DNA from 2 places in the Synechococcus sp. MU1625 genome. Region 2 is predicted to be linked to the other one. Evidence: predicted binding sites of a transcription regulator. Region 2 holds the regulator's gene; the other holds the start of a gene.
The links. Region 2 encodes HrcA, which represses chaperone genes, less so after heat shock. Its sites were predicted from a motif close to TTAGCACTCNNNNNNNNNGAGTGCTAA; they were not measured.
Positions count from the first base shown of each region.

Region 1: groES (co-chaperone GroES) is a predicted target of HrcA. The motif match lies at 2,071-2,097, and genes of this name have one in related genera.

Region 1 covers NZ_VTLA01000005.1:70,519-73,931, forward strand. The annotation lists gene groL (chaperonin GroEL) at 10-1,641, opposite strand; gene groES (co-chaperone GroES) at 1,707-2,018, opposite strand; gene atpD (F0F1 ATP synthase subunit beta) at 2,264-3,413, shown strand, end outside.
Region 2 covers NZ_VTLA01000010.1:50,962-54,374, forward strand. The annotation lists gene FZX13_RS12245 (DUF3352 domain-containing protein) at 1-754, opposite strand, end outside; gene FZX13_RS12250 (rhodanese-like domain-containing protein) at 772-1,125, shown strand; gene FZX13_RS12255 (heat-inducible transcriptional repressor HrcA) at 1,125-2,102, shown strand; gene trpB (tryptophan synthase subunit beta) at 2,113-3,369, opposite strand; gene FZX13_RS12265 (class I SAM-dependent methyltransferase) at 3,392-3,413, opposite strand, start outside.

The sequences.
Region 1 (3,413 bases), on a different contig from region 2:
GCACCACCATCAATAGTCGAAGTCACCGCCGCCCATGCCACCGGCAGGAGCTGCTTCCTTCTTCTCAGGCAAATCAGCCACGATGCACTCAGTGGTCAACACCATGCCAGCAATCGATGCGGCATTCTGCAGACCTGAGCGGGTCACCTTGGCGGGGTCAACGATGCCGGCAGCCAGCATGTCGACGTACTCGCCGGAAGCTGCGTTGAAGCCCTCGGCACCTGCGCGAGCCTTGACGTTTTCCGCCACAACAGCACCGTTGGCACCTGCATTTTCAGCGATGCGCATCAGCGGAGCGGTGAGAGCAGCAGCCACGATGTTGGCGCCAATCAGCTCCTCGCCAGAGAGGCTGGAGGCAGCCCACTGCTCCAGAGCCGGAGCCAGGTGAGCCAGCGTTGTGCCACCACCAGGAACAATGCCTTCCTCAACAGCCGCCTTGGTGGCGTTGATGGCATCCTCGAGACGGAGTTTCTTGTCCTTCATCTCGGTTTCGGTGGCCGCACCCACCTTCACCACAGCAACGCCACCGGCCAGTTTGGCCAGGCGCTCCTGCAGCTTCTCCTTGTCGTAGGTGGAGTCGGTCTCGTCCATCTGCTTCTTGATCTGTTCGCAGCGGGCGCCGACAGCAACCTCGTTGCCCTCGGCAACGATGGTGGTGGTGTCTTTGTTGATGGTGATGCGGCGGGCGGTGCCCAACATCTCCAGCTTGGCGTTCTCCAGCTTGAGGCCGGCGTCCTCTGTGATCAGCTGACCGTTGGTCAGAACAGCCATGTCTTCCAACATGGCCTTGCGGCGATCGCCGAAACCAGGAGCCTTCACAGCAGCAACGTTCAACACGCCCCGCAGACGATTCACCACCAGGGTGGCGAGAGCTTCCTTCTCGATGTCCTCAGCAATGATCAGCAGAGGCTTGCCGGTGCGAGCGATCTGCTCCAGCACAGGCACGAGATCCTGAACCAGACCGATTTTCTTGTCGGTGAGCAGGATGTAAGGCTCGTCGAGAACGGCTTCCATCCGCTCGGTGTCAGTCGCGAAATAAGGGGAGATGTAGCCCTTGTCGAAACGCATGCCCTCGGTGACCTCGAGCTCGGTCTCCATGGACTTGCCCTCTTCGAGGGAAATCACACCTTCCTTGCCAACCTTGTCCATGGCGTCGGCAATCATCTTGCCGACTTCTTCGTCGTTGCCGGCAGAGATTGTGCCGACCTGAGCAATGGCGTTGCTGTCAGCGATGGGCTTGGCCATTTCCTGGATCTTGCTGACCAGGAAATCGGAGGCCTTGTCGATGCCCTTTTTCAGAGTGATCGCATTGGCACCGGCGGCCACGTTGCGCAAACCGGCCTTGACCATGGCGTGAGCCAGGACGGTGGCAGTGGTGGTGCCGTCACCGGCAGCGTCGTTTGTTTTGGAGGCGGCCTGGCGGATCAGAGCAACACCGGTGTTCTCGATGTGATCTTCAAGCTCGATCTCCTTGGCGATGGTGACACCGTCATTGATGATCTGGGGTGCACCGAACTTCTTCTCCAGCACCACGTTGCGGCCCTTGGGACCCAGGGTCACCGCAACGGCTTCAGCCAGGATGTCGATGCCTTTCTCGAGAGCGCGACGGGCGTTCTCGTTGTAGATGATGCGCTTTGCCATGGAAGGCGTTTCCTAATGAAGAGAATGAATAGGGATGGCTGAGCCGCAACTCAGCGGAGCTGATCTCAGTTGACGACAGCCAGGATGTCTTTCTCGGACAGCAGCACGTATTCATCGCTGCCGAGCTTGATGTCGGTGCCGGCGTACTTGCTGTAGAGGACCTTGTCGCCCACACCGACTTCGGGAGCCTGACGGCTGCCATCGTCGTTGCGCTTGCCGGGGCCGACTTGAACCACTTCACCCACTTGGGGCTTTTCCTTGGCGGTATCGGGCAGAAGGATGCCGCCGGCGGTCTTCTCTTCGGATTCGGAGACCTTGATGAAGATGCGGTCGCCGAGCGGTTTAACAGTTGAGACGCTGAGAGAAACAGCAGCCATGGGTACTTGCAGGAGCAGGGACAGGGCGCAATGCGCCACGCATCGAACCGAGTTGGCACTCGATGCCGATGAGTGCCAACGTATGCAATCGGGCGGCCCCTTTTCTAGTCCTAGAGCTGTGCGGGTGTCCGAACCGCAGGCTGTGCCGACCCAACCGATGGGAGCGTTGAACTGACAGTGGTATGGTTGCGCCGCTCTGAATGGGTCCGAGCGCGTAGCGCCTGTTCCCGCAACTCTCCTTACCTATGGTCGCTTCTGCTCCTGCATCTGCTGGCACCAAGGGTGTGATCCGTCAGGTGATCGGCCCGGTTCTGGACGTGGAATTTCCCGCAGGGAAATTGCCCAAGATCTACAACGCCCTGCGCATCGAGGGCAAAAACCCCGCAGGTGATGACGTCGCTCTGACGGCTGAAGTTCAACAGCTGCTGGGGGACCACCGTGTTCGCGCCGTCGCCATGAGTGGCACCGACGGACTCGTCCGCGGCATGGAAGCCGTCGACACCGGTGCACCGATCTCAGTGCCCGTCGGCGAAGCCACCCTGGGCAGAATCTTCAACGTTCTCGGTGAGCCCGTTGACGAGCAAGGACCCGTCAACACCACAACAACTGCTCCCATTCACCGCGAGGCGCCCAACCTCACCGAACTGGAAACAAAGCCCAAGGTTTTCGAAACCGGCATCAAGGTGATCGATCTGCTGGCTCCTTACCGCCAAGGCGGAAAGGTGGGCCTGTTCGGCGGTGCCGGCGTGGGCAAAACCGTGTTGATTCAGGAGCTGATCAACAACATCGCCAAAGAGCATGGCGGTGTGTCTGTCTTTGGCGGTGTGGGCGAGCGCACCCGCGAAGGCAACGATCTCTACGAGGAATTCAAAGAGTCTGGCGTGATCAACGCTGACGACCTTTCCAAGTCGAAGGTGGCCCTTTGCTACGGCCAGATGAACGAGCCCCCCGGCGCCCGGATGCGCGTGGGTCTCTCCGCTCTGACCATGGCGGAGCACTTCCGCGACGTGAACAAGCAGGATGTTCTGCTGTTCGTCGACAACATCTTCCGCTTCGTGCAGGCCGGTTCCGAAGTGTCCGCACTGCTCGGCCGCATGCCTTCCGCTGTGGGCTACCAGCCCACCCTCGGTACCGACGTGGGTGCTCTTCAAGAGCGTGTTGCCTCAACCGTTGAAGGTTCGATCACCTCGATTCAGGCGGTTTACGTCCCTGCTGACGACCTGACCGACCCCGCTCCTGCGACCACCTTTGCTCACCTCGATGCCACCACGGTGCTGAACCGTGCCCTGGCCTCCAAAGGCATCTACCCCGCTGTGGACCCTCTGGATTCCACCAGCACCATGCTGCAGCCAGCAGTGGTGGGTGACGAGCACTACCGCACCGCTCGCGCCGTGC
Region 2 (3,413 bases):
GTGGCGATGCCGTCAGCAGCGCCACACCCTCACCGAGATCAGCGACCTGACGCTGCAGACGTTCATCCCCCAGCTGATGCTGATCCGGAAGCTGGGAGACATCGAGGGCCTGCTCCAGCACGCCCCGGCCTGATGCCACCAAGAGCAGATCGTCATCGATCAAGGCGGTGGCCAGGGGTTGGGGGTCACGCCCCACCAACGCTCCCTGGCCGCTAATCACACCGATGCCGCGGTAACTGCTGATCTGCAGATCGGTGCCCGCCAGGCTGCGGGTCTGCCAGAACCGTTGCAAGAAGCGCCTGGCGCCATCGTCATCCCGACTGGTCAAAGCCAGAACCCAGCCGGCATTGGAGGCCCCATCGGTGAGGGTGAGGCTGACCTCCTCACCAAGCCAGGGCTCCAGCTCAAGGCCAAACTGGAGGCCCGCCAAGGCGAAGACCCCCTCACGCCACTGCCGTGCACCATTACGGGCATCGCGGCGTTCCGATGCAGGGGCGACGGCCTGGGCATAGGCGGGCAGACGCCTGGGATCGGCCAGCCAGTGCAGGGATAAATCGGCATCCCTCGGCACAAAGCGAGCCGCCCGGGGCAGACGCAAAGGCTGCTCAGCCAGGTGAAGGGGGCTCTGGCGATCCATGGTCCAAAGCAGACCAGCAGCCAGAAGAAGCAGCGACAGCAGCACAGCGCCGGCAGCGCTGAGGAAGGGGCGGGCCTTCATGGGCCGGCGTTCTCGGATCCCTTCATCTTTGTCCATCAACGCAGAATGGCGCCATGGGCCAATCCCAACCACAACCAATCCAAGCCTCCGAATTGCAGCAGTGGCTGCAAAGTGAGCAGCCTTCACCCCAGCTGGTGGATGTGCGTGAGGCGGCTGAGCTCGCGATCGCGCCTTTCCCCGGCGCAGTTCTGCACCGACCCCTAAGCCAATCCAATGAATGGCTCACAACGCTGCAAGCTGACCTCAAACCCGATCAAGCGGTGGTGGTGGTTTGCCATGCAGGCATTCGCAGCTACCACTTCGGCCTGTGGCTGCTGGACCAGCCCTGGGGCCTCGAGGTGTGGAACCTTGAGGGAGGAATTGATGCCTGGAGCCTGCAGGTGGATCCCAGCGTTCCCCGCTACTGATGAGCAAGCCCCTGTCCCTTCGGCAAGAACAGGTGCTTCAGGCGACGGTGCACCACTACGTCGACACCATGGAGCCGGTGGGAAGCCGCACCCTGGTGCAACGCTTCGGCATCCCAGCCAGCTCAGCCACCGTTCGCTCCGCCATGGGGGCTCTCGAACGTCGTGGTCTGCTGCATCAACCGCACACATCGGCCGGACGCATTCCCAGTCCGATGGGATACCGGCACTACGTGAATGCGCTGCTGCCTGAACCAGGCGTTGCCGTTCAGCACCTGGAACGGGAGCTGACGGGCCTAAGCCTGCGCTGGGCGGGTCTCGATGACCTGCTGATGCATCTGGCGCGGCGACTCACGGATTTCACCGGCCTGATGAGCCTGATCACCCAACCGCAGCAGGAGAACCGCCAACTGGAAACGATCCGTCTGGTGCCGAGTGGTGATCGACTGCTGGTGATGCTGGTGGAAGCCAATGGCAGTGCCAGCCATCTCAACCTGCGCCTGCCGCACGGCGCCGAAGCCGAACTCACCGCAATGGAACGCTGGGCGTCGGCGCAGCTCGAAGAGGGCGAGCTGAACTGGGAGGCACTGCCCAGGCAGTTGCAACGCAGCGGCGCTGTGCTGCGCAGCGCCCTCGACCAGCCCACTCCCACCAACAACCCCACGTCTGTCGTGGTGCATGGCCTCTCAAGGCTGGTGAGCGAACCGGAATTTGAAAGCACGGCAAGCCTTCGACCGCTGCTGGAACTGATCGACGAAGAACCCTGCACCTTGATCAGTCGCGGTGCATCCGCACGGGTGTGGATCGGCGACGAGCATCCGCAGCCTGCGTTGGAAGCGTGTGCGGTGGTTCAAGCCCCCTATCGCTGCAACGAGGGGCTCGGACACGTGGCCCTCGTAGGTCCCATGCGCATGGCCTACGCCACGGCACGCGCTGCGGTGCAGCGCGTAGCCCGACATCTTGAGTTGCTGCTGGCTTGATACCTGCGCTTTAAAGCTGATCCCCCAGCTTCTCGGCCACGGTGTTGACATCCTTGTCGCCTCGGCCGGAGCAGTTGATCACCACTTCGGTGCCCTCGGCCAGGGTTGGGCAGAGCTGCTCCAGCCAAGCGAAGGCATGAGCGGTTTCCAGGGCCGGAATGATCCCCTCCAGCTCACTCACCAACCGCAGGGCATCCAGGGCCTGCTGATCGGTGACGGCCGCATATTCCGCCCGGCCGATTTCACGCAGGTAGCTGTGCTCAGGGCCAACACCGGGATAGTCGAGACCAGCGGAGATGGAGTGAGCCTCCATCACCTGGCCGTCGCCGTCCTGCAACAACAGGCTCATGGCGCCATGGAGGACGCCGGCACGGCCTTCGGTGATTGTTGCGGCGTGGCGGCCTGTCGCCACGCCATCGCCGGCGGCCTCAACGCCGATCAGACGAACAGAGGTGTCCTGAACGAAGGGATGGAACAAGCCCATGGCATTGGAGCCACCACCCACACAGGCCATCAACACATCCGGCAGCCGTCCGAAGGCCTCCTGACACTGCTGCTTGGACTCTTCACCAATCACCGCGTGGAAATCCCGCACCAACATTGGATAGGGATGCGGGCCAGCGACGGAGCCAAGGATGTAGTGGGTGGACTCGACGTTGGTCACCCAGTCGCGGATGGCTTCACTAGTGGCGTCCTTAAGGGTGGCGGTGCCCGCCGTCACCGGTTGCACCGTGGCGCCCAGCAAGCGCATGCGAAACACGTTGAGGGCCTGGCGGCGCATGTCTTCGGCGCCCATGTAGATCACGCACTCGAGACCGAAGCGAGCGCAGACCGTGGCCGTAGCGACGCCGTGCTGGCCCGCACCAGTCTCAGCAATGATTCGCTTCTTGCCCATGCGCAGTGCCAGCAGGGCCTGCCCCAGAGCGTTGTTGATCTTGTGCGCCCCGGTGTGGTTGAGATCTTCTCGCTTGAGCCAGATGCGGGGACCACCGTCGGAGCGGCGGTAATGGGCCGTAAGACGCTCAGCTTCATAGAGCGGTGTCGCCCGACCGACGTAGTTCTTAAGCAGGCGGTTGAGCTCAGCAGTGAAGGCCGGATCATTCCAGGCCTGGGCTGCCGCTTGCTCCAGTTCTGCCAATGCCGGCATCAGGGTTTCAGGCACGTACTGCCCACCGAATCGGCCAAAGCGCCCATGGGCGCCGGGACGAACCGCCGGCTGCAAGCTGGAGGGATCCGGAGTGCTGGCGTTGGGCAAAGTGCTGGTCACGGATCGACGTTGGAGCGTCGGCTCAGCGTAAGCAGGCGATCACA